Regions from separate parts of the Streptomyces sp. NPDC101181 genome, predicted to be linked through region 1. Evidence: riboswitches for the same ligand, from Rfam matches in the RefSeq annotation. Region 1 holds a riboswitch; the other holds the start of a gene.
The links. A riboswitch is a leader RNA that binds a small molecule or an ion and turns the genes downstream of it on or off. The one in region 1 is predicted to bind S-adenosylmethionine.
Positions count from the first base shown of each region.

Region 2: it holds a riboswitch for S-adenosylmethionine, as region 1 does, so the genes downstream of both, thrC (threonine synthase) here and ACIRRU_RS18145 (aminotransferase class V-fold PLP-dependent enzyme) in region 1, are expected to answer to the same signal.

Region 1 is NZ_JBIWOX010000011.1:103,738-118,528, forward strand. It holds gene ACIRRU_RS18115 (NlpC/P60 family protein) at 1-459, opposite strand, end outside; gene ACIRRU_RS18120 (NlpC/P60 family protein) at 715-1,740, opposite strand; gene ACIRRU_RS18125 (NYN domain-containing protein) at 2,031-3,392, opposite strand; gene ACIRRU_RS18130 (hypothetical protein) at 3,432-3,674, opposite strand; gene ACIRRU_RS18135 (rhomboid family intramembrane serine protease) at 3,831-4,583, shown strand; gene ACIRRU_RS18140 (Lrp/AsnC family transcriptional regulator) at 4,580-4,861, shown strand; gene ACIRRU_RS18145 (aminotransferase class V-fold PLP-dependent enzyme) at 4,927-6,306, opposite strand; SAM riboswitch class IV at 6,501-6,618, opposite strand; gene trpD (anthranilate phosphoribosyltransferase) at 6,713-7,777, opposite strand; gene ACIRRU_RS18155 (cytochrome bc complex cytochrome b subunit) at 7,899-9,545, opposite strand; gene ACIRRU_RS18160 (Rieske 2Fe-2S domain-containing protein) at 9,542-10,594, opposite strand; gene ACIRRU_RS18165 (c-type cytochrome) at 10,591-11,400, opposite strand; gene ACIRRU_RS18170 (heme-copper oxidase subunit III) at 11,456-12,076, opposite strand; gene ACIRRU_RS18175 (hypothetical protein) at 12,264-12,665, shown strand; gene ACIRRU_RS18180 (Ig-like domain-containing protein) at 12,725-13,978, opposite strand; gene ACIRRU_RS18185 (cytochrome c oxidase subunit 4) at 14,104-14,502, opposite strand; gene ctaD (cytochrome c oxidase subunit I) at 14,499-14,791, opposite strand, start outside.
Region 2 is NZ_JBIWOX010000002.1:171,145-185,935, reverse strand. It holds gene ACIRRU_RS04445 (MerR family transcriptional regulator) at 1-223, shown strand, start outside; gene ACIRRU_RS04440 (AEC family transporter) at 300-1,223, opposite strand; gene ACIRRU_RS04435 (DinB family protein) at 1,396-2,052, shown strand; gene ACIRRU_RS04430 (hypothetical protein) at 2,443-3,261, shown strand; gene ACIRRU_RS04425 (ABC transporter ATP-binding protein) at 3,328-5,040, opposite strand; gene ACIRRU_RS04420 (lasso peptide biosynthesis B2 protein) at 5,171-5,755, opposite strand; gene ACIRRU_RS04415 (lasso peptide biosynthesis PqqD family chaperone) at 5,752-6,003, opposite strand; gene ACIRRU_RS04410 (asparagine synthase-related protein) at 6,000-8,273, opposite strand; gene ACIRRU_RS04405 (keywimysin-related RiPP) at 8,324-8,446, opposite strand; gene groL (chaperonin GroEL) at 9,170-10,792, opposite strand; gene ACIRRU_RS04395 (cold-shock protein) at 11,130-11,336, opposite strand; gene ACIRRU_RS04390 (MoaD/ThiS family protein) at 11,768-12,046, opposite strand; gene thrC (threonine synthase) at 12,079-13,380, opposite strand; SAM riboswitch class I at 13,399-13,526, opposite strand; gene ACIRRU_RS04380 (glucosyl-3-phosphoglycerate synthase) at 13,680-14,630, shown strand; gene ACIRRU_RS04375 (trehalose-6-phosphate synthase) at 14,693-14,791, shown strand, end outside.

The sequences.
Region 1 (14,791 bases):
GGCCTGCCGGAGCCGGTCCAGGGTGAGGGCCTGGCGGGCCCCGGCCCGGTCCAGGGCGGCGGCCCGGTCCAGATAGCTGTCCGGGTCGGAGGAGAGCAGCAGCGCGAGGGCCGGGTCGACGGTCCCGGTGCGGTACTGGGCGCCCGCCATCGCGCCCAGTTCGTCGCGCATCAGGTTGACCCGCTGCTGGCCCCGGGCCGTGGCGTCCTGGGCCCGGTCGGCCTCGCGGCGCAGCCGGTCCACCCGCTCCCCGGCCGCGTTGAACCGCTCGGTGGCGCGCTCGGCCTCCTCGTGGAGCCGGTCGACGGCGGCCTTGGCGCTCTCCCGGGTCTCCTGGGGGTCGGCGCTCGCCGGGGCGCCGGTCAGCGTCGCGGCCGCGGTGGCGGCGGCCGCCGAGACGACTGTGACGCGAACGCCCCGGCCCCGGCCGGACTGTGTGGAACGTCGATGGGACACCACAGGTAGCCGCACTCCCCTCCGCTGACGCGGTCGTGCGCAGCCCCTGCCGCCCAGGGCGGGCGGACCGACGTCCGGGAGCTGCGAGCAGCCAGACAGTAATCGGACGACTACGCACCGGCCAAAGACCGCGCCGGTGGCGGAGCGGGGCGCCGCAGGGCGCCGAACGCCACCGCCCCGCCGGTGACCTCGGGTCTCCGGCGGGGCGGGGTGGTGGTGCGGGGTACGGCGATTCCCTCGTTCGGGTGTGCCGTGGCGTCAGACGCGGACGCCGAACTGGAAGGTGCCCATGTAGTCCATCGACTCGTAGCGGACGACGGTGCCGGGCTTCGGGGCGTGCAGGATCTGGTTGTTGCCCGCGTAGAAGCCGACGTGCGACAGGCCGTTGAAGAAGACCAGGTCGCCGGGCTTGAGCTGGCTGCGGCCGAGGCGCGTGCCGTCGTGCTGCTGGGTGTAGGTGGTCCGGGTGATGGAGACACCGGCCTGGGCGAAAGCCCACTGGGTCAGCCCGGAGCAGTCGTAGGAGTTGGGGCCGGAGCCGCCGGAGACGTACGGCTTGCCGATCTGGGTGGCGGCGGCGGCCAGGGCGGCGGCGCCGCGGCCCGTCGCGGGGGCCTCGTTGCCCAGCTCTACCCGCTCGGTGGAGGCGCGGCTGGCACGGTTCTCCTCCTCCTGGATCTTGGCCCGCTCGGCGGCGGTCAGGGAGTTCAGGAGGCGCTGCGCGTCGGCGAGCTTGGCCTGGTACTTCTTCTTGTTCTCGCCGAGCGCCTCGCGGACGTCGGCGAGGTCGCCGAGCTTGTCCTGGGCCTCCTTGCGCTGCTGGGCGAGGGTGCGCTGCTTGGCCTGGATCTTCTGGAGCGACTCCGTCTGCTTGACCGTCAGCTGGTCGAGCGCGGAGGCCTGGTCGAGGAAGCTGTCCGGGTCCGAGGCGAGGAAGAGGGCGACCGACGGGTCGATGCCGCCGGAGCGGTACTGCGCGGTGGCGATGGAACCCAGCTCGCTGCGCAGGGCGTTGAGCTCGCCCTGGCCGCGGGCGACCTTGTCCTGGAGCGCGTCGACCTGCTTCTTCAGCTCGTCCTGCTGCTCCTTGGCCCCGTTGTACTTCTCGGTGGCCGCCTCGGCCTCGTGGTAGAGCTTGTCGACCTTCGCCTTGACCTCGTCCTTGCTCGGCTTGGGGTCGGCGTGGGCGGCCTGGGAGGTCAGGGCCACGGCAGCGGCGGCGGTCGCGGTGAGCACGGTCACGCGGGCGCGGCTCGGCTGCTTGGGACGACGGTGGGACGCCACGAAGGCGAGCTCCTTCTTCCTCAGCCGCCTACCGGGCAAGGGGGGAAGCCATCCCCGGCTCCGTACAACTCACGGATGCGGCGGTTCCTTCGCCGTCACCCCGGGTGGGTGATCAACCGCGCGAAGGTTCGAGGCCTGACCTTAGTGACCCTCTTGTGATCAGTTCAAATCCTCACAGGATTTTTCTCGTCACACCAGGAACTTCTTTACTCTCACTCCACCGCGTGTAGCGGCGACTTGACGGTACGTCCCCAAGAAACCGACATGCCACACATGTCGAACAACTTTCCTCAGGCACGCGAAAGCCGCTTCAGGAGCATGACGGACGCGACCGGCCGGGCCCCGGCCTTGGCCACCCCGTCCGCCACCTCGCGGTCCGTGGAGACCACCACGACGGGCCGTCCGGGCGGTTCGGCGCGGGCCAGTTGGCGGATCAGCTCGTCCGCCGTGACCCCCGCCTTGCTGAACAGCACCCGCACCCCGCGCGGCGGCGCGAGCAGCACCGGCGCGGCCAGTTCGGCGCCGTCGAAGACGCAGGTCACCTCGGCGCCGGACTGCGCGGCCAGCATGGAGAGGCCGCCCAGCAGCCGCAACCGCTGCTTCTCCAGCGGCATCTGGGGATAGCCGGTCTTGGTGACGTTGTAGCCGTCCACGATGAGGTGGGCCTGCGGCAGCGCCAGCAGCTGGTCCAGCAGGGCCGGGTCCGTCTCCGAAAGGGCCCGCGCGGCGATGTCCTTGGGCGACATCCGGCCCGGGGCCACCGCGTCCACGGTCTCCGCGGGGCGTGTCGTCGCCGGGGGCAGGGCCAGCTCCCGCCGCAGCCCCGCCGCCGCGTCCAGCACGGTGTCCAGCAGCAGCCGCAGCCGCATGTCCTCCACCGAGCGGCCCTCGCGGGCGGCCCGGCGGCTCGCCTCCAGGGCGGACTCCGCCTCCCCCATCCGCCCCTTGAGCCGCCGCGACTCGCTCTCGGCGGCGGAGAGCTGGGCGGCCGCGTCGGCCCGCTGGGCCTCCGCCTCGGCGGCCTGGCGGCGCAGGGCGGCCTCCCCGCGCTTGACCTCGCTCTGGGCGCTGCGCAGCTTGCGGTGGAGCGCGTCGGTCTCCTTGCGGGCCGCCTCCAGCTCGGTGCGCAGCCGTTCGGTCTCGGTCCGGGTGTGGGCCCGCGCCCGCTCCAGCTCCTCGCGCAGCTGCTCCAGCTCGCGCCGGGTCTCCTGGTCCACCCGTTCGGCGTCGGCGCGCTGGACCTCCTCGCCCGCCGCGTCGACGAGCTTGGCCCAGCCCGCGGGGCGCAGCACGTACGCGGCGGCGGCCACGTCGAGGGGGTCGGCGGCGGCGGGCGGCGCGCCCGCCTCCAGCGCACCGGCCAGCTCCGGCTGCGTCAGGCCCAGCCGCTCACCGATCCGCTGCCGGAAGAGGGCGTCGCTCTCCAGCGCGGCGGCCATCGCGTTCCCGGCGAACTTGGCCCGCCGAGTCGGGGTGAACCGGGCGTACTGCCGCAGCTGGGCGGGGAGTTCGGCGACGGTCAGCCCGCCGAAGGCGTCGGAGACCAAGGCGACGACCCGCCGCCTCACGCCTTCGGGCAGCGGACGGTCGAGCGCCTCGGCACCGCTGTCGGCCGCGTCGGCCGACTCGGCGCCGCTGGTCGGCTGGTCCACCGTCCGTCACCTCATTGACATGTCGATGGGCGCGCTCCCTCAGGAAGCGGCGCCCGGCCTGGCCACCAGTTCGATCTGGTCCGCGGCGTTGCACCAACGACAGCGGACGGACTCGATGGTCTCACTGACCACCTCCCGCTCCTCGACACTCGACTCACCGGCCAGGTCGAGGTGGACGTACTCCACGACCTTGGAGGAACGGGTCACGTCGAAGCGCGTGAGGTTGCCGCACAGCGTGCAGCGCCAGCGGGTCGAATCCGTCGGCAGGGGGACCGTCGTCATCGTTGCGTCCTCTTTCGTCGTCTGTTCCTACGTCAGGGAACTCGCGGTGCGCCGTCGAACTGCGGAAGTCCTGGCGCAACCCTACGGCCTCGCGTACGGGCACCGGCACGGCGAGGCGCTCCGTCCGCTTCTCCACCGGTACGTCATGCTCTGTGCATGACCGATGGGCGGCGGACCGACTGGCGGACGGCGGCGGGGAGGGTGCGGAGCGCGGTGACGTCGGGCGGCGCCCCGGTCACGTACGGGCTGATCGCCCTGTGCGTGGTGATCTTCCTGATCAGCCCGCTCTCCGGGTTCAGCGCCTCCTACCGCACCGAGGACGCGCTGCTCGCCGCGCAGGCCGGGTACTTCGAGCGGTGGGGGGTGATCCCCGCGGAGCTGTGGGAGGGCTCGGCGCACGCGCTGACGACGCCGTTCACCGCGCTGTTCGTGCACGGCAGCTGGCTGCACCTGCTGGGGAACCTGCTGTTCCTGTACGTGTTCGGCGCGATGGCCGAGGAGCGCATGGGCCGGATCCCGTTCGCCCTGTTCTACGTCGGCTGCGGCTACGCGGCGCTGGTCTGTTACGCGGCGGTGCACGCGGACTCCGAACAGACGCTGGTCGGCGCGTCCGGAGCGATCTCCGCCGTGCTCGGAGCGTTCCTCCGCCTCTTCCCCCGGGCCCGGGTCACCAGCCTGTTCCCGTTCCTGTTCTTCCTGCCGCTGCGCTTCCCGGCCTGGATCGTGCTGGTCTTCTGGTTCGCCCTCCAGTGGGCGGCGGCCCAGGGCGCGGAGGCCGGGCCGGGGGTGGCCTACCTGGCGCACGTGGCGGGGTTCGCGGCGGGGTTCCTCTACGCGTGGGTGCGGTACGGGCGGAGGACTAGAGTGAGGACTCCAGCCACGGCCACCGAGGGAGACAGCCAGCCGTGATCACCGCGATCGTGCTCATCAAGACCAGCGTGGACCGGATTCCGGAGATCGCCGAGGCCATCGCGGCGCTGGACAGCGTCAGCGAGGTCTTCTCCGTCACCGGTACCTACGACCTGATCGCCATGGTCCGGGTCGCCCGTCACGACGACCTCGCCGACATCATCCCCGGCCGGATCAGCAAGATCCCGGGCGTCGAGGGCACCGACACCCACGTGGCGTTCCGGACCTACTCCCAGCACGACCTGGAAGCCGCGTTCGCCATCGGCCTCGACGCGTAGCTCCGGCGCACCCCGGCCGGGGAGGGGCCTCGCGCCCGTCCCCGGCCGGCCGGTGTGCGCGGCCCTCAGACCTGCGGGGCCTCGCCGCGGTCCGGGACGCAGCGGCCGTCCTCGGTGCGGTAGCGCCACCGGGCGCCCTCGCGGACCAGCTCGGCGACCGCGCCCAGGAACCGGTCGATGTGCTCGTCCGGCGTACCCGCCCCGAAGCTCACCCGGATCGCGTTCAGCGACCGCTCGCCCGGCCCGGCCTCCGGGGCGCCGCACTCCCCCGCCTCCTGCGGGTCGCTGCCGAGCAGGGTGCGCACCAGCGGGTGGGCGCAGAAGAGGCCGTCGCGCACGCCGATGCCGTACTCTGCGGAGAGGGCGGCGGCGAAGTGCGAGCTGTTCCAGCCGCTCACCACGAAGGAGATGACGCCGACCCGGGGCGCGTCGTCGCCGAACAGGGACAGCACCCGGACCTCGGGGACCTCGGCCAGCCCCTGGCGGACCCGGGACACCAGCCGCTGCTCCCGGGCGACCAGCTGGTCGAAGCCCGTCTCGGTCAGCGCCTTGCAGGCGGAGGCGATGGCGTAGACGCCGATGACGTTGGGCGAACCGGCCTCGTGGCGGGCGGCCGTGGTGTGCCAGTCGACATCGACGCCCCCGTCGGCGCGCCGGGCGACCTTGCGGGAGGCGCCGCCGCCCGCGAGATACGGCTCGGCGGCCTGGAGCCAGTCGGCGCGCCCGGCCAGCACCCCGGAGCCGAACGGCGCGTAGAGCTTGTGGCCGGAGAACGCCACCCAGTCGACGTCCAGGGCGGCGAGGTCGACGGGGTGGTGGGGCGCGAGCTGGGCGGCGTCCAGGACGATCCGGGCTCCGTGCGCGTGGGCGGCGGCGGCCAGTTCCCGCACCGGCCACAGCTCGCCGGTCACGTTGGAGGCGCCTGTGACGCAGACCAGGGCGGGGCCCCGGGGGTCGCGAGCGGCCAGCGCGCGCTCCAGGGACTCGACGGCCGCGCCCGGGGTGCGGGGCGCGTCGAGGTAGGTGACACGGGTGTCGCGCCAGGGCAGCAGCGAGGCGTGGTGCTCGGTCTCGTAGACGAACACCTGGCAGTCCGCAGGGAGGGCGGCGGCCAGCAGGTTGAGGGAGTCGGTGGTGGAGCGGGTGAAGACGACCTGGTCGTCGGCGCGGCAGCCGAGGAACTCCGCGACCGTGCGGCGGCTGTTCTCGAAGAGGTCGGTGGAGAGCTGCGAGAGGTAGCCCGCCCCGCGGTGGACGCTGCCGTAGTACGGGGCGTACGCGGCGACGTCGTCCCAGACCCGCTGGAGGGCGGGGGCGCTGGCGGCGTAGTCGAGCGCGGCGTAGGTGACCTCCCCGCCGGTGACGAGCGGAACGGTGACGTCCTGGCCCAGGACGGGCAGCGGGGCACAGACCGACGAGTCGAGGGCAGCGGTGGGGACAGACATGGTGAACTCCCGTAACAGGCAGGCGAAATCCCCGCGCCGGCGGACGCGCGGCGGCGCGAAGGGGGAAGGAAGAAGAGGGTGCGCGGAATAAGGGCGGTCGGCAGTCTGACGACAGGCCCTAGCGCATTCGCTTGCTCACAGAAGACTCCCTAGGGACCAGGACCCCGGGGGCTGGCATCCGCTGGATGCCGAGGGGCCCGCGCTTGCCGCAGACCTCGCTGCCTGCGGCCTGGTCTTCACCCGGGGCACCCCGCCACGGACGGAGGGTTGCCGGACAGCGGGCCGGGGCCGTAGTCGCTGTCACTCATGACCTGCGCAGCATCTTGCCATACGTGTGCGCACACGCAAGGCGCGGTCCGGCATCCGGACCGCGCCCCGCGTCGCACCGCGCCCGCGGCGGCCTCCCTCAGGCGTTGCTGGCGGCCACCCACCGCTCCAGCGCCCGCTTGGCCGCCCCGGAGTCGATGGACGCGGCCGCCACCGTGATCTTCGCGGCGAGCTGTTCGCTCAGCGTCCCGGGGCCCGGGTCCAGCGCCACCAGCGCCGCCGCCGCGTTGAGCAGCACCGCCTCCCGCACCGCGCCGCTCTCGCCGTCCAGCAGGCGGCGGGCCACATCCGCGTTGTACGAGGCGTCGGCGCCTCGGAGCGCCTCGACCGGGACGATCGGCAGCCCGACGTCGCGCGGGTCGAACGGCTCCTCGCGGACCGCGCCGTCCCGGACCACCCAGACCCGGGAGGTGGCGGTGGTGGTCAGCTCGTCGAGTCCGTCGTCGCCGCGGAAGACCAGGGCGGAGTTGCCCCGGTCCGACAGCACGCCCGCCACGATGGGCGCCATCCGGGCGTCGGCCACCCCGACGGCCTGGGCGCGCACCTGGGCCGGGTTGGTGAGGGGGCCCAGGATGTTGAACGTGGTCTGCGCGCCGAGTTCCCTGCGGGCCTTGGCGGCGTGGCGCAGGGCCGGGTGGAACTTCACCGCGAAGCAGAAGGTGATGCCCGCCTGTTCGGCGACCTCGACGACCCGCCGCGGCGTCAGCTCCAGGTTGACGCCGAGCTTCTCCAGCACGTCGGAGGAGCCGCTGGCGGAGGAGGCGGCCCGGTTGCCGTGCTTGACGACCTTGGCGCCGGTGCCCGCGATGACGATCGCGGACATGGTGGAGATGTTGACCGTCTTGGCGAGGTCGCCGCCGGTACCGACGATGTCGACGGTGCGGCCGGGCACCTCGATGGTGTTGGCGTGCGCGTACATGGCGCGCACCAGGCCGGTGACCTCCTCCACGGTCTCGCCCTTGGCCCGCAGGGCCACGGCGAACCCGGCGATCTGCGCGTCGGTCGCCTCCCCGCTCATGATGCGGTCCATGGCCCAGGCGGTCTCCTCGGAGCTGAGGTCCTCGCCGCGCAGCAGGGGGTTCAGCAGGCCGGGCCAGGAGCGGTCCGCCACGCTGTCGCCGCCGCTCGGGGTCACAACGTTCATGGTCCGCTCCAGGGTCCACAGCCGGTCAGAAGGATGGCTCCACCCTATCCAGCACCCGGACCGCGAAGAGCCCCGTCCATCGAATGGACGGGGCTCTCGCGGTGGCGGTCAGCTCAGGTGATCAGTGGTGGCCGTGGCCCTCCGTGATCTCCTTGTACTCCTGAGCGGTGGGCTTGGCGATCTGGCTGCTCTCGCCGTAGTAGCCCTTGCTGAGCCTGGCGCGCACCCGCTGGACCGGGGAGATCTTGCGCTTGACACCGTTCTCGTCGACCTCGGGGCCCAGTTCGACCGGCTGGTACTGCTCGTGGGCGGTGAGCGTGTGCAGCTTCCCGGGGGCGAGCGGCTCGTGCACCTCCACGAACTCACCGTGCGGCAGGCGCTTGATGATGCCGGTCTCGCGCCCGTGCAGCACCTTGTCCCGGTCGCGGCGCTGGAGGCCGAGGCAGATCCGCCGGGTGACGATGAACGCGATGACCGGTCCGACGAAGAAGAAGATCCGGACGAACCAGGAGATGGCGTTGATCGACAGGTGGAAGTGCGTGGCCCACAGGTCGTTGCCACCGCCGATGAGGCCGATGAAGTACGCCGTGATCCAGGCGACGCCCAGAGCCGTACGGGTCGGGGCGTTGCGCGGGCGGTCCAGGATGTGGTGCTCGCGCTTGTCCCCGGTGATCCAGGACTCCAGGAACGGGTACACCGCGGGGAGCGAGAGCACCAGCCCGAACAGGACCAGCGGGATGAACACGCCCAGGTTGAGCGTGTGGCCCCAGTAGCTGATCTCCCAGCCCGGCATCACACGGACCAGACCCTCGGCGAAGCCCATGTACCAGTCGGGCTGGGCGCCGGTGGACACCTGGTCCGGGCGGTAGGGGCCGAGCGCCCAGATCGGGTTGATCGTGGCGATGGCGGAGATGATCGCGATGATGCCGAAGACCAGGAAGAAGAAGCCCCCGGCCTTAGCCATGTACACCGGCAGCAGCGGCATGCCGACGACGTTCTTGTTGGTCTTGCCGGGACCCGCGAACTGCGTGTGCTTGTGGTAGAAGACCAGGATCAGGTGGGCCACCAGCAGGCCGAGCATGATGCCCGGCAGCAGCAGGATGTGGATCGAGTAGAACCGGGCCACGAAGTCGTGGCCGGGGAACTCGCCGCCGAACAGGAACATCGAGATGTACGTACCGACGATCGGCACGGACAGGATCGCGCCCTGGGTGAAGCGGACACCCGTACCGGAGAGCAGGTCGTCCGGGAGGGAGTAGCCGGTGAAGCCGGTGAACATGCCGAGGACGAACAGCAGGAAGCCGAACACCCAGTTGATCTCGCGCGGCTTGCGGAAGGCGCCCGTGAAGAAGACGCGCATCATGTGCACGAACATGCCGGCCAGGAAGATCAGCGCGGCCCAGTGGTGGATCTGCCGCACGAGCAGACCGCCGCGGACCTCGAAGCTGATCTTCAGCGTGGAGGCGTAGGCCTCCGACATCCGGATGCCCTGCATGGGCTCGTACGGGCCGTGGTAGACGACCTCGTTCATGCTCGGCTGGAAGAACAGCGTCAGGTACACACCCGTGAGGATGATGATGATGAAGCTGTAGAGCGCGACCTCGCCCAGCATGAAGGACCAGTGGTCCGGGAAGATCTTGCGCATGTTGGCCTTGGCCAGGCCGTAGATGCCCAGCCGGCCGTCGGCCCAGTCGGCGACCCGCTCACCGGCCGGTGCCTTGCGCTGCCCCGCCTGACCGGCGGGCGGGTTCGTTGTCGCAGTACTCATCCGCGCTCCCAGAAGGACGGGCCGACGGGCTCGTCGAAGTCGCCGAGCGCCTCAAGGTTGCCGTCGCTGTTCACGCCGATCCGCAGCTGCGGAAGGGGGTGACCGGCCGGACCGAAGATGACACGGGCGCCGTCGGAGAGGTCGAAGGTGGACTGGTGGCACGGGCAGAGCACGTGGTGTGTCTGCTGCTCGTACAGGCTGATCGGGCAGCCGACGTGGGTGCAGATCTTGGAGAACGCCACGATGCCCTCGTGGGCCCACTCGCGCTGGCGCTTGTCCTTGATGTCGTCCGGCTCGATGCGGACGATCATCAGGGCGGCCTTGGCGATCTGCGTCAGGAAGTCGTGCGCGTCCTCCTCCAGCCCTTCGGGCTTGGCGAAGGTCAGCGACCCCACGGGGACGTGCTCGGGACGGAGCGGCTCGCCGGTGTTGACGTTGACGAGCAGCTTGCCCTTGGCCCACATCGTGGTGCGGAGCTTCTTCTCCGGCAGCGGACCGAGGTCGCGCAGCAGCACCACACCGGAGAGCGGCACCAGGGCCAGCGCGCCGAACATGGTGTTGCGGATCAGCTTGCGCCGGCCGAACCCGGACTCCTCGGCGCCGGCCTTGAAGTCGGCCAGCACCTGGGCCTTGACCTCGGGCGTCGCCTCGATGGGGTGGCGCTCGGCGGGCATCTCCACGTCGGACATCAGGGTGCGCGCCCAGTGGACGGCGCCCGCGCCGATGAAGAAGAGCGCGAAGCCCAGGGTGAGGCCCAGGGAGAAGTTGAGCGAGCTCACGTGACCGAAGGGCCAGATGTAGACGATCTGGTCCACCGGGAAGATGACGTAGGAGGCGATGAAGCCCACCGTCGCCAGCATCGAGAGGACGAACATGAACGCGACGGCCCGCTCGGAGCGGCGAGCGGCGCCTTCGTCGAGGTCCTGGACGCGCGGCTGGTGAGCCGGGAGCCCCGGGTCGGCGAACGGGTCGGCCGTACCCTCCACCGCGCCGTGCGCGGTCTCCTGCGCTGCGGGCAGGTTGGCTTCTGGAATCTGTTGGCTACTCATGACTTCTTGGCCTTAGCGGTGTGGGCCGCGACCCAGATGGCAACTGCGATGAGCGCACCGAGTCCGAAGATCCAGGCGAACAGGCCTTCGCTGACCGGACCCAGGCCGCCGAGGGCGAGGCCGCCGGGGCTCTCCGACTCCGAACCGTTCACGGTCTGGATGTAGGCGATGATGTCCTTCTTCTCCTGCTCCGGCAGCGTGGTGTCCGGGAAGGAGGGCATGGACTGCGGGCCGGTCTGCATGGCCTCGTAGATGTGCTTCGGGCTCACGCCTTCGAGGTCCGGGGCGTACTTGCCGTGTGTCAGCGCGCCGCCCTTGCCCGTGAAGTTGTGGCACTGGGCGCAGTTGTTGCGGAACAGCTCGCCGCCCTTGGCGACGTCCGCTCCGGCCGGGTCGACCTGCTTGTCGGTCGGCGTGATCGGACCGGCGCCGAGCGAAGCGACGTACGCCGCGAGCTGGTCGATCTCCGCCTGGGTGTAGATGACCTTCTTCTTCGGTACCTGGGCGCCCGGCTGCTGCGCGGGCATGCGTCCCGTACCGACCTGGAAGTCCACGGCGGCGGAGCCGACGCCCACGAGGGACGGTCCGTCGGTGGTGCCCTGACCGCCGGTTCCGTGGCAGCTGGCGCAGCCTACGGCGTAGAGCTTCTTGCCCTCTTCGATGGCGAGGGACTGGGCGGTTTCATCGGCCTGCGCCTTGCCCGCAGGCGCAAACGCGGCGTACAGCCCCCCGGTGGCCGCCAGCGCGAGGAGTAGTACGACGACCGCCGCCAGCGGATGGCGTCGTCGTGCGGAGAGCTTTTTCACGGATTACCCCGGTGTCAGGATCTTCTGCGTCGATGGTGGGCGGGTGCGAACCCGGTTACTTGATCATGTAGATCGTGGCGAACAGGCCGATCCACACAACATCGACGAAGTGCCAGTAATAGGACACGACGATGGCTGAGGTGGCCTGTTCGTGGGTGAACCTCTTGGCCGCGTACGTCCTGCCGAGGACGAGCAGGAAGGCGATGAGCCCGCCTGCCACGTGCAGTCCGTGGAAGCCGGTGGTCAGGTAGAACACCGACCCGTACGGGCCCGAGGAGAGGGAGAGCCCCGCGTGCTTGACCAGCTCCACGTACTCCAGGACCTGACCGCCGACGAAGATCGAACCCATCACGAAGGTGATGATGAACCAGGTGCGGAGCTTCTTCACATCGCCCCGCTCGGCGGCGAAGACGCCGAGCTGGCAGGTGAGGGAGGAGAGCACCAGGATCGTGGTGTTCGTCGCCGAGAACGGGAAGTTCAGATGGCCGGCCATCTCCTTCCAGTACTCGGGTCCCGTCACCGATCGCAGGGTGAAGTACATCGCGAAGAGGGCCGCGAAGAACATCAGCTCGGAACTCAACCAGATGATGGTTCCGACGCTGGTGAGGTTCGGCCGATTGACCGACGGGTGCGCGTGCCCGGTTTCTACTGTCGTTGCTGTCGCCACGACCGACATTATGTCGGTCGCTTATCCCGCCCTCACTCCGGGGGGTGCCGTTCGGTGTGTCAGCCCCGTGTGTCCTGCCCGAACGGCCCATCGAATCGTCGCCATTACCGGTGCTGACGAGGGCTCCGGCGGAGTACGATCCGCGCATCGGTTCATGCCCCGAGAGCCCCGACGACGCCGATGTCACGGAGGAACAATGCAGGCGACCGCCACGGTCCTGGTGTACAGCGACGACGCCAACATCCGCGAGCAGGTGAGGCTGGCCGCCGGTCGCAGGCCTGCCGCGGACGTGCCACCGGTGGAGTTCCTGGAGTGCGCGACCCTTCCGGCCGTCCTGGCGGCCCTGGACGGGGGCGGCGTCGACGTCTGCGTGCTGGACGGCGAGACGGCTCCCGTCGGCGGCATGGGCGTCTGCCGGCAGATCAAGGACGAGATCTACGACTGCCCCCCGGTGCTGCTGCTGATGGGCCGCCCGCAGGACGCCTGGCTGGCCACCTGGAGCCGCGCGGAGTCCGCGGTGACGCTGCCGGTGGACCCGGTGGAGTTCACCGACGCGCTGGCGGCGCTGCTGCGCCGCCGGCTCGCCGTGGAGGCCTGAGCGGCCTCTGGGGCCCTGAGGGCCCTCCGCTTCGCCGGGGGCGTCCCCGGGGGCCCGGCTCAGACGTGGGGACGCAGCCGGGCGGTCTGGAGCGTCTGCGGGCTGTCCGGCACTCCCTCGTGGAGGGCGCTGCCCTTCTGCCACTTCTCCCAGGAGAGGTTCCAGTCGCCGAACCCGTTGCCGAACGGGTCCATGTCCTCGCCCGCGCTGCCGACGACCTTGACGATGTCGCCCTCGCGGACGGTGTCGAAGAACCACTGGGCGTTGCCGGTGCTCATGCCCGTGCAGCCGTGGCTGACGTTGGCGCTGCCCTGCGAGCCGACGGACCAGGGGGCGGCGTGCACGTACTCCCCGCTCCAGGTCACCCGGGTGGCCCAGTAGACGGGCAGGTCGTAGGACTCCGACGAGCCCGCGGCGATGCCGATGCTCTCCCCGCGCATCCGTACGAACTGCTCCTTGCCCAGCACCACCTTGACGCCGTTGCGGGTGGAGAAGCCGGGCTTGCCGGTGGTGACCGGAATGGTGTTGATCACCTCTCCGTTGCGGAGCACCGTCATGGAGTGGTCCGAGGCGTCCGTGACGGCCTCGATCCGGTCGCCGGTGGTGAGCTTGAGGGGCTTGGCCTCGGCTCCGTACAGGGCGTTGGTGACCTTGATGCCCGTGAGGTTGGAGCGCACCTCGATGGTGGCGTTGGCGGGCCAGTAGTCCTTCGGGCGGTAGTGCAGCTTCTTGTCGTCGACCCAGTACCAGGCGCCGGTGGCCGCCGGGGTGGAGCGCACCTTGAGGGCCCGCTCGACCGTGGCGCGGGCGGCCTTGTCGGTGATGGGGGCGCTGAGTTCGGCGGTGATGGGCTGCCCGACGCCGTAGGTGCCCGCCTCCGGGCCGAAGGCGACCTTCAGCAGCTTCTTGGGCGCGGAGGTGTCGAAGGAGAGCGTACGCACGCCGGGATCGCCGTCGCCGTTCTCCGTGGAGACCCTGACGGTGTATCCGGTCCCGGCCGCGAGCGGGGCGGTGGAGCGCCACCGCCGCCCGTCCGCCGAGAGCTCGCCCGCCAGGTGGCGGCCCCCGGTGTCGACGGCGCTCACGTCGGTGATGCGGCCCTCGTCGCCCTTGACGGTGACTTCCAGCGGCTTGTCGGGGTCGGCCTTCCGGTTCTTGGCCGGTCCGTTGAAGGAGACCTGGTCGCTCGCGTCGTACGGCTTCGTCGAGAGCGGGTGCCCGTCGGGCGAGCCACAGGCGGTCGCACCCGCGGCGAGGGTCACGACCAGGAGGGTGCAGCTCACTACGGTGCGGATGCGCGGCGTGTGGTTCATGAAGCCACGCTATGAAGGTTCATCCGATCCAGCGCGTTCAGTGACTGCAAACGAGCGAAAGGCCCGCGTCGCCTTCGGCGGAGCGGGCCTTTCGTGGTGTACCGGGTGTCACCCCTGGCGGGGTGTCACTGGGTCTGGTTCTCACCCCGGTAGTACTCGTAGACCCAGCCGAACAGGCCGACCAGGAGCAGCGGGGCGGAGAAGTACATCAGCCACCATCCGACGGCGACGCCGAGGAAGGCGAAGGCGCCGCCGACCGCCAGGGCGAGCGGCTGCCAGCTGTGCGGGGAGAAGAACCCGAGCTCGCCCGCCTCGTCGGCGACATCCGCCTCCTTGTCGTCCTGCGCCATCGCGTCGACCCGCTTGGCCGTGAAGGCCAGGTAGAAGCCGATCATGACGGACAGGCCGAAGGCCAGGAAGAGGGCGGTGGTGCCGACCGGCTCCTTCGACCACACGCCGTAGACCACGGCCATGGCGAGGATGAAGACGCTCAGCCAGATGAACATCTGTCCCTGGATCTTCACTTGCCTGCCTCCTTGCCGCCGGCGAGGGCCTTGTCCGACGCGGAGTGGTGATCGAGCTGTTCCAGCGCCGCGATCTCCGGGTGGTGCAGGTCGAACGCCGGGGATTCGGAGCGGATCCGCGGCAGCGTGAGGAAGTTGTGCCGCGGCGGCGGGCAGGAAGTCGCCCACTCCAGCGAGCGGCCGTAGCCCCACGGGTCGTCGACCTCGACCTTCTTGCCGTACTTGGCGGTCTTCCAGACGTTGTAGAAGAACGGCAGCATCGACAGGCCGAGCACGAAGGAGGAGATCG
Region 2 (14,791 bases), on a different contig from region 1:
GCGCGACCTCCTGGACGCCACCGACCGCCTCGACGGTGACGCCCCGCTCGGCCCGGAGGACCGCGAGGCCCTGCTTGAGCGCGTACGCGCCTATCGCCAGGCGGCCGCCGAGCAGGTGGAGAAGCTGCGCGTCCAGCTGTCCCGGGCGGAGGACTTCGCCGCCACCCTGAGCGACCGGCTGGAGCAGCCCTCCTCCGCCGACGCCGGCACCGCGGCGGACTGACCCGCCCACGCCCGGGAACGCAGCCGCTCCATCGGGCTCAGCGGCTCCGTCAGCTCAGGAGCTCAGCCGCGCGCTGTCAGCTCAGCAGCACGGCGACGAGGACGAGTGCCGGAACCGACAGGAGCGTGGACAGCAGGACCGAGTCGCGGGTGAAGCGTTCGGCGACGCGGTAGTGCGAGGCGTAGGTGAAGAGATTCTGCGCGGCCGGGAGCGCGGCGATCACCACGACGTCCAGAAGCGCGGCGCCCTTGAGGCCGAAGAGGCCCACGCCGACAGCCCAGGCGACGAGCGGCTGGAGCACCACCTTCAGCAGGACGGACAGGTACAGCGCCCCCCGGTCCTCGCCCCGGCCCGGCCGTTCGGCGCCGCGCAGCGAGATGCCGAAGGCGAGGAGGACGGCGGGCACCGACATGTTCCCGATCAGGACGAGCGGTTCGAGCACCGGAGCGGGCGGCTCCCATCCCGTGGCGGCCACCACCACACCCGCCAGCGACGCGATCGCCATCGGGTTGCGCAGGGGCGTGGTCAGCCGCCGGGCGAGCGGGACGGACTCCCCGGCGCGGCTCAGGTCGAGGAGGGTCAGCGCCAGCGGGGTCATCACGATCACCTGGAGCAGGAGGACCGGAGCCACGAGAGAGGCGTCGCCGAGGACGTAGACGGCGATGGGGATCCCCAGATTCCCCGCGTTGACGTAACTGGAGCACAGCGCTCCCATCGTGGTGCGCCCGGCGTCCCACCGCAGGAACACCCGGGCCACCACCACGAACACGGCCGCGGCCACCGCCGTGGCGATGGCCGTGACCAGGAGGCGCACCGACAGGACGACGGAGAGATCGGCTGCGGCGAGCAGCGTGAAGAGCAGGGCCGGAGTCGCGACGTTGAAGGCGAGCCGGGTCAGCACGGCCCGCCCGTCCGCGCCCAGATAGCCGCAGCGCCCTATGACGTAACCGACGGCGATGACGGTGCCGATGACCGAGAACCCGGTGATGACTCCCTGCATGTCCTTCTCGTCGCTGCTCGGCGTGCGGTCGGTCCGAACGCGGCGGCGGGCGATCGCGCCACCGCCGCCCCTCCGGCACCTCGGGCCTCCATATCACCACCGCCCCCACCGCCGTACGGGGGCGGGGGCCGGATCTTGATGCGTCGGGCCGCCCGTGGCAGGGTCGGGCGGCATGATCGACGCGTTCGCGAAGGACCATCTGCACGGCAGGCTGCGGCGCGACCGGGAGGCGCTGCTCTGGAAGCTCGACGGGCTGTCCGCGTACGACGCCCGGCGCCCGCTGACCGCGACGGGGACCAATCTCCTGGGACTGGTCAAGCACCTGACCGCCGTCGAGGCCCGGTACTTCGGCGAGGTCTTCGGCCGCCCCTCCCCCGAACCGCTTTCCCGGTGGCAGGACCACGACGGCAGCGACCTGTGGGCGGCCGAGGACGAGACGCATGAGCAGATCGTCGCGGCCTACCGGCGCACCTGGGACCACTCGGACGCGACGATCGCCGGGCTTCCCCTCGACGCCCCGGGCCATGTGCCGTGGTGGTCGGGGGAGCGGCCCAACACGAACCTGTTCGCCGTCCTGGTCCACGTCCTCAGCGAGTCCGTCCGGCACGCCGGACACGCCGACATCCTGCGGGAAGGGCTCGACGGCCGGACCGGACTGCGCGCCGAGCACGAGCAACGGATCGACGCCGAAGCCCGCGCGGCCCACTGGGCGGCGATCGAACGGACCGCCAGATCGGCCGCCGCATCCGCCGCCGCCACCTCGCCCGCCACCTCCGCCGCCGCGTCGGCCGCCACCGCGTCGGGCGCCGACGCCCGGGGCACGGTGTAGCCGAGGGCTCCTGCCACCGCTCCGCGCGCCCGGGAGCGCCACGCATGCTCCTCCCGGAGCGCCACGGGTGCACCTCCCGGGAGCTTCACGGGCCCCGCTCCCGGGGCTCAAGCCGCGAGATCCGAGCGCTCTTAACAGGGATGGGGAGGAAGGGTCAGCCTTCCCACCCACCCTCCCCAGCTGCGAACTTGACCGTTTGTGACCGACTTGCCACCCACGGTCCTCAGCCTCTAGCGTGCGGAAGGACCAGTAACAAAGACGACCCCCGCCGGTGCAGCGAACACCGAACAGGGGTCTGACCACCGAAGATCCAAAAAGAAAGAAACCATCTCCGTGGCTGACAGCTACCTTAGTGCTGCCTCCAGCACCCCGCACGCCGCCCCGCACCCCCTGGCCAAGCCCGGCTACGGCAAACGCAGCGCCCCTGGCGAACGGCCGCGCACCGAAAGCGACTTCGCCCACCTCCTGCCCCGTGACGCCGCCGTCGCCGCCTACATCGACCGGCTGCCCGACGGCTCCGACATCTCCGTCAAGACGCTGGCCAGGCACCTGCCGTACGGACAGTGCGCCCTGCGCACCACCCTCAACCGCCTCCAGGACGCGGGGCACCTGCGGCGCGGCAGCGAGTGCGTGATCACCGACGAGGTGATGCTGTGGGTGACCCGGACCTTCTTCTCCCGCACCGCCCGTGAGGACGCCTGGTGGGTCGCGTGGACCCGGGGCGACGTCCCACCGGATACTCCCCGACGGCCCACCCGTTCCCGGGCGTTCATCCTGCTCGCCGCCCTCGGACGCACGGCCCCCGCGCTGACGCTGTCCGCCGCCGACTGCGCCCACCTGGAACCGCGGGTCTGCGCCTGGTTCGCCCGGGGCGCGACGGAGAGCGACCTGCTGCACGCCCTCACCAGCGGCCTGCCGAACCCCGTCCACCACCCCGCCCGCCTCGTCGAACGCCGTCTGCGCGACAAGCTGCCGCCCGAACCCGTCCTTCCCAGCCCCCGGACCGTCCTGCGCGCCCTGGAATGCGGCGAGTGCCAGGTCCCGGGGCCGCCCGAAGCGCTCCTCGGCGGGCTCTGCCGCGCCTGCCGGGGACGCGCCCCGGACACGCACGCCGGGCCGCCCGGGGCCGTGCAGCCGCCGGGGGTACGGGAGCGGATGGGCGCGGTCCGCGCCGGACTGGCCCCCCGGTCCGAGAGAGCCCGCCGCTGACCCGCGTCGCCCGGAGCGCCCGGGAGCCGGGGGCGCGGGGGGCCGGGGGCTCCCGGGGGGGGCGGCTCAGTGGGTTTCCGCCGCCAGTTGCGTCGTCGCCAGCTCCCGGTACAGGTCGTCCGTCGCCAGCAGCTCCTCGTGGGTGCCCGCCGTGCGGACCCGGCCCTCCTCCAGGACCACGATGCGGTCCGCGTGGCGGACGGTCGACAGCCGGTGGGCGATGACCAACACCGTAGCCTGGCCCGCCAGTTCGAGGATCACGTCCCGCAGCGCCTGTTCGTTGACCGCGTCCAGCTGCGAGGTCACCTCGTCCAGCAGCAGCAGGCGCGGGCGGCGCAGCAGGGCACGGGCGATCGCGATCCGCTGGCGTTCACCGCCGGAGAGCATCACGCCCCGGTGGCCGACCGCCGTGTCCAGGCCGTCCGGCAGCCGGTCGACCAGCGCGTCCAACCGGGTCCGGGCCACCGCCTCGGCCAGCGACTCCCGCGAGGCGTCCGGAGCGGCGAAGAGGAGGTTCTCCCGGAGCGTCCCGGCCAGGACCGGCGCGTCCTGCTCGACGTACGCGAGCGAGGCCCGCAGCGGGGCCAGCGGCCAGTCGCGGATGTCCCGGCCCTCCACCTCGATGGTCCCCGCGTCGTGGTCGTAGAACCGTTCCAGCAGGCCGAACACCGTGGACTTGCCCGCCCCGGACGGACCCACCAGCGCCACCATCGCGCCCGCCGGGACGTCGAACGTGACGCCCTGGTGGGCCGGGGCGCGCTCGTCCCCGTAGCCGAAGGTCACGTCCCGGAAGGTCACCCCGAGCGGGCCGCCGCCCTCGCCCGCACCAACAGAGGCCCCCGGACCGCCGGACACCTCCGGACCGCCGGAGAGCTCAGCGGGCTCGCCCGGCAGCGACTCCACCTCGTCGATCCTGCGCACCGCGGCCAAGCCGCTCTGGAGGCCCGTCCAGCCCTCGACCAGACCGCCGATCGGCCCCATCAGATAGAAGAGGTAGAGCAGGAACGCGATCAGCGACGATATCTCCATCGAGCCCGCCGCGACCCGCGCTCCCCCGACGCCCAGCACCGCCAGGAACGCCAGTTGGACCGACATCGTCATCGTGACGTCGGAGACCGAGGACCACTTCGCGACCGACACGCCCCGGTCGTGCGCGTGCCGCGCCGCCTCCGCGACGGCCGCCGTCTCCCGCGCCTCCGCACCACTGGCCTTGACCGTGCGGAAGGCCTGGAGCACCCGGTCCAGGGACGCGCCCATCACGCCCACGGCCTCCTGCGCCTTGAGCTGCGCCCGCTGGATGCGCGGCATCAGCAGGGCCGTCACGGCCCCGATGGCGACGACCACGACGAGGGTGACGCCGAGGAGCGTCAGGTCCATGTACGCCATCAGCGCGACCGTTCCCAGCAGCATCAGGGCGCTGTTGAACGACTCGACGAGCCCGCTGGACAGCACCGTGCGCAGCAGCGTCGTATCGCTCGTGACGCGTGACTGGAGATCCCCGGGCGTCAGCCGGTCCACCGCCGGCACCTTCAACCGCAGGATGCGGGCGACCAGTTGGTGCCGGGCACGGAGCACGACCCCCTCCCCCGTCCGGGCCATCAGGAAGCTCCCGTACGCGGAGACGCACGCCCCGGCGAACACGAGCAGGGTCAGCACGACCAGCGGTCCGACGGGCGAGCGGCCCTCGCCGAAGGTGTCCACCGCGTGCTTCGCCATCAGCGGCATCGCCAGCCCCGCCCCGGACCCGGTCAGCGACAGCAGCCCCGCCCACAGCAGCACACCCCGGTGCGGGCGGCCCCGGGCGAGGAGGAGCCGAAGGGGGGACGGGGCGGAGCCCCCGGGAGTCCCCGCTGCCCCCTTCCCGTGAACTGTCCCGGCGGCCTCGGTCGGCCCACCCGTCCCGGTGGCCTCAGGCGGCCCGCCCGGCCCGGCGTGCCCCGCCGTCCGCGCTGCTGCCTCCGCCTGCGCTGCCTCGTCCGTCCGCTCCGCCGAGCCCGTCTGCCCAGCCGGGCCCGTCTGCCCCGGCTTCTCCGCCGGACCCGTCGTCGTCCCCGTCACCGCGCTCACCCGCCATCCCCTCGCGTACCGTCGTCACCACCAAGAGGGGACGCAGATCCGCCCGTTCCGCCTGCTCCCCGACCGTGCGGCCCCCCGCCTCCACCCAAGCATGCGGGGCGAACGGGGGCGCCGTCCGGACGCCCGCGCACCAGTCGGGCCAGACACCGGACATCCGGCACGCCAGCGCGACGGCGATCGAGCGCGGCAGACACCCGTAACGGCCCGCGCAGCGGCGGCTGGTGGCGACGACCGCCTCGTACACCTCCAGCGCCTCCCCGTACGAGGCAGGGCGCGCTCCCCCGCGGCACCACGTGAGCACCCGGCGCAGGCGGCCGGGCTTGCAGCGGGCCAGGACGAACGCGGCGGCGATCGCCGTGCGCAGCCGGAGGCCGCCCGGCCCCGCGCCCCGGCGGGGCATCGTCATCTCGGTGGTCATGGCCGCAGGATCCTCGCCTCGACCAGCTGCCCGACCAGCTCAGCCACGTCCGACTCCGCCTCGGCGCGCCCGACGTCGAACTCGGCGACGATCCGTTCGACGGCCGCCGCGGGCTCCTGCCCCGCGCCGACGGTCTCCACGACGATCATGCTGGTGTCGTTCAACTGCCAGTAGCTGCCGTCCTTCTCGTCGAGCAGGACCCCTCCGTACTCGGTCGTCGTGACGGCGATGCCTTTTCTCAGCTTCACGGGGATGCCTCGCTGGTCCTGGTAGCGGTCCGGTGGGGTGTCGGGGTCGTGGTCGGGCCGGGTGTCGGGGGCGGACCGGAGCTCGGGGCCGGGGTCGGACCGGAGCTCAGGGTCCGGGCCGGCCAGGCGTTCTCCGCCGTGCGCAGCCACGTCTCCGCGGCCACCGTCGCGCTGATGGAGTGCTCCACCAGCACCGGTGAGTAGGGCTCGGCCGCGAGTCGGAGCAGCCGCCGGGCGTCGACCAGGCCGTGTGCGGCGAGCCGGGAGCCCGTCCACAGATCCGCCAGTTCCGGGGCGTGTTCGCGCAGGCCCTGGTGTTCGTCGGAGGACATGTGGTCCTTGGTCGTACGGGCCAGCAGCGCGTCCGGCACCACCCCGCGCATCGCCTCGGCCAGCAGCGGCTTGTAGCGCTGGGGCGTCAGCCGCTCCGCGGGGCGTACGGCGAGGGTCGCCTCCAGCACCCGGTCGTCGTAGAACGGGGCGGCGACCGGGAGCCCGATCGTCAGGCCGACGTCCTCCATCGCCTGGAAGTGCCGCGCCCCCATCCGTACGGCGTCGATGTCCACGTGCCGCCCGCGCCACGGGTCGATCGGCTCGGCGTACGCGGCGGCGGCCCGGAACTCCTCGGTGATCACGGCGCGGGCGTGGTCCGTCAGCCACGGGTGCAGCGACTGGCGCACGCCCCACGACAGGAGCGGGGTCCGGGCGACCGGCTGCGGGTCGGGGGTGACGGCTCCGGCGATCCAGCGGGGGAACGTCCGGCGGTCCGCCAGGGCCCTGACCGTGGGCAACAGCGGCCAGCCGAGCTGGTGGCGCAGGCCGCTGAGCCGGTTCCAGGCGGTGAGCGGGTTGCCGTGGAAGAGGTCCTGGTAGGCGTGGGGCAGGCCGAGGAAGATCTCGTCGCCGCCGTAGCCGGTGAGGTGGTAGCGGGAGCCGGTGGCGCGGGCGCGGCTGAGGAGCAGGTGCGCACGGGCCCGGCCGGGGGCCACGGGGAGCGGTTCGTCGTTCAACTCGTCGGCGGTGGCGGCGAGGTCGGCGTAGAAGTAGGGGACGTCGGCGGCGGGGACGAGGTGATGGTCCAGAGCGGTGGCGACTCCCGCGCCCCGGGCAGCTCTGGGAGCGTCGGCTTCGCCGGGGGCGTCGGCGGCTCCGGGGGCGTCGGCTTCGCCGGTCCCGGCGTTGCCGATGCCGCTGCCGCTGCCGTCACGGTCGCCGCTACCGGTGCGCGGTAGCTCGCCGTCGCGGGCGTGCTCCACCGCCCGCCGCGCCCACATCTCGTCCTCGCCGTAGCGGTCCCGGGCCGTCACCGTCAGCAGGGACACCACCCGCGGGCCCGCCGCCGGGGCGGTGGAGCCCGGGGCGGTGGAGCCCGGGGCGGTGGAGCCCGGGGCGGTGGAGCCCGGGGCGGTGGAGCCCGGAGCCGTGGAGCCCGGGGCGGTGGAGGCCCGAGCGGTGGGGTTCAAAGCGGTGGAGCCCCGAGCGGTGGGGTTCAAAGCGGTGAAGGTCAGGGCCGTGGAGTCCATCCCGCCGGACAGTTCGCAGCTGATCCGGTCCAGCCCGCCGACGTGGGCCCGTACGGAGGCGGCGACCGCGTCGCGGAGCCTGAGAGCGCCCTCCGCCAGGGAGAGTTCGCCGGGGGGCGGCTCCCACCAGCGGTGCTCCGTGGGGCCGGGGGCAGCGGCCGTGCCCGGTGCCGCGGCGGGCAGGGCCAGGCCGTGTCCGGCACCGGTCTCGTGGACGCCCCGCCACATCGCGCGACGGCTCAGCGGGTGCGGCAGGAAGTCCAGCAGCCGGAGCGCCAGCGCGCCCTCGTCCAGCGGGGCGCCGATCAGGTGGGCCAGCACGGCGGGGCGGTCGGAGGCGATGGTTCCGGCGTCCGGGTGCCGGGCGTGGTAGATCCGGCGCAGTCCGGTGGCCGTGCCCCGTATCCAGGTCTCCCCGGAGAGCCGGGCGATGACGTGGTAGAGGCCGGGCAGCCGGGCGAGGCGGTGTTCCAGCGCGGTCCGGCCGCGGGCGCCCTCCAGGAGACCGGCGAGCACGGCGTCGGGGACCCGGTCCGGGCCGATGAGGACGAGCGCGTCCGCGCCCCGCGCGACGTGGCTGACCTCGCGGACCAGGAGGCGGGCGACGACCCAGGGCCGGCCCGAGGCGTGGGCGACGGTGCGGGTGTCGCCCACGGTCGGGCCCGGCGGGGGAAGCTGCCCGGCAGCCGCCGCTCCCGCCACGCTGTCCGGCAGGACGACGAAGTAGTCACGCGACTGGCCGGGCATGTTCACCTTTCGGAAGTTCTCCCACTGGGCACGGACGACCGGTCGGCGGATCAGACGATCCGCCGGCTCCAGATCTCCTTGTACGAGCCGACGAAGTAGCCCGCGGTCTTCTTCGAGAAGCCGCCCTGCTTGAACATCGACGGCTTCACATACGCCTTCTTCTGCTGCTTCATGTGACGTTCCCTTCTGGGTAGTTGGTGACCGTTATGCCCAACGTGCTTTCGCATAACGGGAGTTGTGAGTGCGACTGGTGTTCACCGGGTGAACACCAGAGCCATCATGTCCCCCTGCGGAACCGGTAAGCCTGATTCCGCCTCACCGTGTGAAGTTGGCCGGATACCGTGAGCAGCGAGGGCCGTAGGCGGGCTGCCGCGGTGGGGTGCCATGACGGGGACCGGGACACCGACCGGTCGGCATGGGCCGGCATGTGCAGTCGCACATCGACCACTCCGCAGCACCGGGTGGACTGGACCAATGACCGGGGCGGAGGACGGCGTCCGGGCACTGAACTGCCCGGAGGGCGGGCGGCGGGCGAAGCGGCGGAGGAACCAGCCGCGCGCCGCTTCACCGACGGAACCCGACAGAGCCCGACGGAACGCGTCGGCGCCTACCGCATGGACGGCTCACTCGCCACGGTTTTCGGCGAAACCGCCCGTACGTGTGTTGGCCTACGGTACGAGGTGCTGCAAGTAGCCATTCGGCCATGCCGAACAAGCGCACCGGCCCTCATCTGCCGTACGCCTGCTCCCCGCGAGCCCGTGAGCCCCCCGCGGAGCCCGGTCCGGACACGCCGACACGCCACAGGGGCGGCGCCTCCCGTGTGGGAGGCACCGCCCCTGTGGGACGTGCTCGGAACATCGATCAGCGGAGCGGGAGACCGGGGCCTCCGCGGCCGATCAGAAGTCCATGTCACCGCCCGGCATGCCACCCGGGGCGGCCGCGCCGGCCTTCTCGGGCTTGTCGGCGATGACGGCCTCGGTGGTGAGGAAGAGCGCGGCGATGGACGCGGCGTTCTGGAGGGCGGAGCGCGTGACCTTCGCCGGGTCGAGAATGCCCTCGGCGATCATGTCGACGTACTCACCGGTCGCGGCGTTGAGACCGTGACCGACCGCGAGGTTGCGGACCTTCTCCACGACGACGCCGCCCTCAAGGCCACCGTTGACGGCGATCTGCTTGAGCGGGGCCTCCAGCGCGAGCTTCACGGCGTTGGCGCCGGTCGCCTCGTCGCCCGTGAGGTCGAGCTTCTCGAAGACGGCCGTGGCCTGGAGCAGAGCCACGCCACCACCGGCGACGATGCCCTCCTCGACGGCGGCCTTGGCGTTGCGCACCGCGTCCTCGATGCGGTGCTTGCGCTCCTTCAGCTCCACCTCGGTGGCGGCACCGGCCTTGATGACGGCCACGCCGCCCGCGAGCTTCGCCAGGCGCTCCTGGAGCTTCTCGCGGTCGTAGTCCGAGTCGGAGTTCTCGATCTCGGCACGGATCTGGTTGACGCGGCCCTGGACCTGCTCGCTGTCACCGGCGCCGTCGACGATCGTCGTCTCGTCCTTGGTGATGACGACCTTGCGGGCGCGGCCGAGCAGGTCGAGACCGGCGTTCTCCAGCTTGAGGCCGACCTCCTCGGAGATCACGGTGCCGCCGGTGAGGATGGCGATGTCGGCGAGCATGGCCTTGCGGCGGTCACCGAAGCCCGGGGCCTTGACGGCGACGGACTTGAAGGTGCCCTTGATCTTGTTGACGACCAGGGTGGACAGGGCCTCGCCCTCGACGTCCTCGGCGATGATCAGCAGCGGCTTGCCCGACTGCATGACCTTCTCCAGCAGCGGGATCAGGTCCTTGACGCTGCCGACCTTCGAGTTGACGATCAGGATGTACGGGTCGTCGAGCGACGCCTCCATACGCTCCATGTCGGTGGCGAAGTACGCCGAGATGTAGCCCTTGTCGAAGCGCATACCCTCGGTGAGCTCCAGCTCCAGACCGAAGGTCTGGGACTCCTCGACGGTGATGACGCCTTCCTTGCCGACCTTGTCCATCGCCTCGGCGATCTTCGCGCCGATCTCGGTGTCGGCGGCGGAGATGGAGGCCGTCGAAGCGATCTGCTCCTTGGTCTCCACGTCCTTGGCCTGCTCCAGCAGGGCGGCGGAGACGGCCTCGACGGCCTTCTCGATGCCTCGCTTGAGGGCCATCGGGTTGGCGCCGGCGGCGACGTTGCGCAGGCCCTCGCGGACGAGCGCCTGGGCGAGAACGGTGGCGGTGGTCGTACCGTCGCCGGCTACGTCGTCCGTCTTCTTGGCGACCTCCTTGACGAGCTCCGCACCGATCTTCTCGTACGGGTCCTCGAGCTCGATCTCCTTGGCGATGGAAACACCATCGTTGGTGATCGTGGGCGCGCCCCACTTCTTCTCGAGGACGACGTTACGGCCCTTGGGGCCGAGGGTGACCTTGACGGCGTCGGCGAGCTGGTTCATCCCGCGCTCGAGACCGCGCCGTGCCTCCTCGTCGAACGCGATGATCTTGGCCATGTGAAGTGGTCCTCCCGGACAGGGGTGGATTGCTCCGGACCGAGGGGCGCCCGCGACGGACGGCCTGCCTGCGGGGTGGTTCCTTGCCCCACCGCGCCTGCGGGCCTCACCGGCCCGGTCCAAGTTCTGTCACTCTCACCTGGAGAGTGCTAACGCCAATGATTAGCACTCGACCCCCGAGAGTGCAAGCGCCTTCGGGGAGTACCCGCCACGCCCCGCGCCCCACGCGGCCCCGCCCGCGAAGCCGCGCGCCCCGGGACGCGCGCAGGGCCCGATCCCCTGATCCGGGGTCGGGCCCTGCGTGCGTGAGTGGTGTCGTCGGACGACCGCGCCGAACTCAGCCGACGGCGAGCTTGACCATGTCGGCCTGGGGCCCCTTCTGGCCCTGCGAGATCTCGAATTCAACTCGCTGACCCTCTTCGAGGGTGCGGTACCCGTCCATCTGGATCGCGCTGTAGTGGACGAAAACATCCGCACCACCGTCGACCGCGATGAAGCCGTACCCCTTCTCCGCGTTGAACCACTTGACGGTGCCCTGAGCCATGCCCAACTCCCCTATTACTGGCCCTTGCACGGGACCGCACTTCGCGGGCCCGGGTCGCGACCCACCCTCCGACAGGAGAGGGTGCGCGGCGCCGTAGCGCGTCGACCGCGGCTGAATGTATCCGCCCAACTGCCCTCTGCAACAGGTCAATCGGACGAGAATTCCGGGCACGGAAGAACGCCCGAATATGCGGGAGTGCCGAAATTTACGGGCAAGTCGGGCCAGGCAAAGGGCACTTAAGCCGCAAGAGGTCCACGTACTTTGGCTGCTTCTTATCGGGGCCGGGCGCGTTCTCATATGCGGGCGGCACGAGCAGCGGAGGGGCGTTCCCCAACTGTACCGCGCTCAACCATGCAGAATTGCCCCCTCCGCTTGTGGCGCGGAGGGGGCAACAGGGGCCGGGCGGCCGGGGGCCGCGGGCGGGGAGGCGGTCAGCAGCCGCCGGCCACGGCCGGGATGATCGAGACACCGGCGCCGTCGGGCGTGGCCGCGTCCAGGCCGCCCTCGAAGCGCACGTCGTCGTCGTTGACGTAGACGTTGACGAAGCGGCGCAGCTTGCCCTGGTCGTCCAGGACGCGGGCGGCGATGCCCGGGTGGTCCTTCTCCAGGGACTCGATGACCTCGGAGAGCTTCGCCCCCTCCGCCGTGACCTCGGCCTGGCCGCCCGTGTACGTACGCAGGATGGTGGGGATGCGGACCTTGACGCTCATGGTGGTGCCCTTCTTCCTTCGTTACGGGGTGGTCAGGCGGAGGCGAGACCGGCGGCGCGGAACGCGTCCAGGCTCGGCTTGATGGTCGCCGTGGCCTGCGACGTCGGGGCGACCGCGTCGAGCGTCTTGAGCCCGTCGCCGGTGTTCAGCACGACGGTGGTGAGCGAGGGGTCGATCACCCCCGCCTCGATCAGCTTCTTCGTCACGCCGAGCGTGACCCCGCCCGCCGTCTCACCGAAGATGCCCTCGGTGCGGGCCAGCAGCTTGATCGCCTCGACGACCTTCTCGTCGTCCACGTCGTCCACCGCGCCGCCGGTGCGGCGGGCGATGTCCAGGACGTAGGGGCCGTCCGCGGGGTTGCCGATGGCCAGGGACTTGGCGATGGTGTTCGGCTTCTGGGGACGTACGACGTCGTGCCCGGCCTTGAAGGCGGCGGCGACCGGGGAGCACCCCTCGGCCTGCGCGCCGAAGATCCGGTACGGCCTGTCCTCGACCAGGCCGAGCCTGATCAGCTCCTGGAACCCCTTGTCGATCTTGGTCAGCTGGGAGCCGGAGGCGATCGGGATGACGATCTGGTCGGGCAGCCGCCAGCCGAGCTGCTCGCAGATCTCGTACGCCAGGGTCTTGGAGCCCTCGCCGTAGTACGGGCGGAGGTTGACGTTCACGAAGCCCCAGCCCTCGCCGAGCGGGTCACCGATCAGCTCCGAGCAGAAGCGGTTCACGTCGTCGTAGTTGCCCTCGATGCCGACCAGCTCACCGCCGTACACCGCGGCCATGACGACCTTGCCCTGCTCCAGGTCGTGCGGGATGAACACGCACGAGCGCAGTCCGGCGCGGGCGGCCGCAGCGCCGACGGCACCGGCCAGGTTGCCCGTGGAGGAGCAGGAGAGCGTGGTGAAACCGAAGGCGCGGGCCGCCTCGACGGCGATCGCGACGACGCGGTCCTTGAAGGAGTGCGTCGGGTTGCCGGAGTCGTCCTTCACGTACAGGCCGCCGGTGACGCCCAGCTCGCGGGCGAGGTTGTCGGCCCTGACCAGCTTGGTGAAGCCGGGGTTCAGGTTGGGCTTCTCCGCGACGTCGGCCGGGACCGGCAGCAGCGGGGCGTAGCGCCAGATGTTGTCCGGACCGGCCTCGATGCGCCTGCGCAGCTCCTCCGGGTCACCGGCGGGCAGGTCGTAGGCCACTTCCAGCGGCCCGAAACAGGAGGCGCAGGCGAAGAGCGGGCCGAGCGCGAAACGCTCGCCGCACTCGCGGCAGGAGAGTGCCGCGGCGGGACCGAGGTCGACTGTCGGGGCGGCGGAAGCGGAGGTTCCTGCGACGGTCTGAACAGCCATGATGGCGGAGGCCCTTTCTCCTCATCTTCCTCGCGACGCGTTTCGCCACGAGACGGAATTGGCACCTTCCCCACCGTGACCTCGCGGTCGGCAGGAGGGTTGCCGGGACTTCAACGGGCCGTTCCCTCAGTCCCTCTGGATGAGCTCTGTGGCACCGGATCTTCGATCCGGGCGTTTATGTGCGCTCCGACCCCGACATGCGGCGGTCATCCGCGTTGTTCAAGACTGTAACCGAAGCACCCCACCGTCGAGACAGCCGTCCGAACCGCGAGATGGATCACACCCAGGGAGAGCCGACCGTGCTGGAAGAGGTGGAACGCTGGCTGACCAGGCGTTCCTGGTCGTCCGCCGACCGCCCGCTGACCCGCCTCACCGAGGTCCGGGCCGCCGACCCGCACCGCTCGTCGGTGAGCGTGGTGCTGCCCGCGCTGAACGAGGAGGCGACGGTCGGGGCGATCGTGGAGACCATCCGGCGCGAGCTTATGGAGCGGGTCCGGCTGGTCGACGAGCTGGTCGTGATCGACTCCGGCTCCACCGACGCCACCGCCGCCGTCGCCGCCGCGGCGGGCGCCCGGGTGGTCCACCGGGACGCGATCCTGCCGCGGATCCCGGCCCTGCCCGGCAAGGGCGAGGTGCTGTGGCGGTCACTCCTGGTGACCAGCGGCGAGATCGTCTGCTTCGTCGACGCCGACCTCAAGGACTTCTCCGCGGACTTCGTCTCGGGCACGGTCGGACCACTGCTCACCGACCCGTCCGTGCAGTTCGTGAAGGCGATGTACGACCGTCCGCTCGGGGACAGCGCGGGGCAGGGCGGCCGGGTGACCGAGCTGGTGGCGCGGCCGCTGCTCAATCTGCACTGGCCGCTGCTGGCCGGGTTCGTGCAGCCGCTGGGCGGGGAGTACGCGGTGCGGCGCTCGCTGCTGGAGCGGCTGCCGTTCCCGGTCGGTTACGGGGTGGAGCTGGGGCTGCTGGTGGACGCGCTGCACACCGTGGGCCTGGACGCGATGGGCCAGGTCGACGTCGGCGTACGCGTCCACCGCCACCAGGACGGGCAGGCGCTGGGCCGGATGGCGGCGGCGATCTACCGCACCGCCCAGCTCCGGCTGTCCCGGGGCCATCTGGTGCGGCCCGCGCTGACCCAGTTCGAACGTGGCGAGGGCGGCTTCGTGCCCCGTACCCACGCGGTGGACACCGAGGAGCGGCCGCCGATGCGGGAGATCGCGGAGTACGCGGCACGCCACGCCGCGTGAGGACGCTCACCGGTCCCCGGCACGCGCGTTTGGCGGCTTCCCTCACGGGCTAGGTTCCGCTCATGGTCACCGAGCACGCCGAAAACACCGGCCCGTCCACCGCCCAGGTCCTCGTCGCGTCCAACCGCGGCCCCATCACGTACACCCTGGGTGAGGACGGG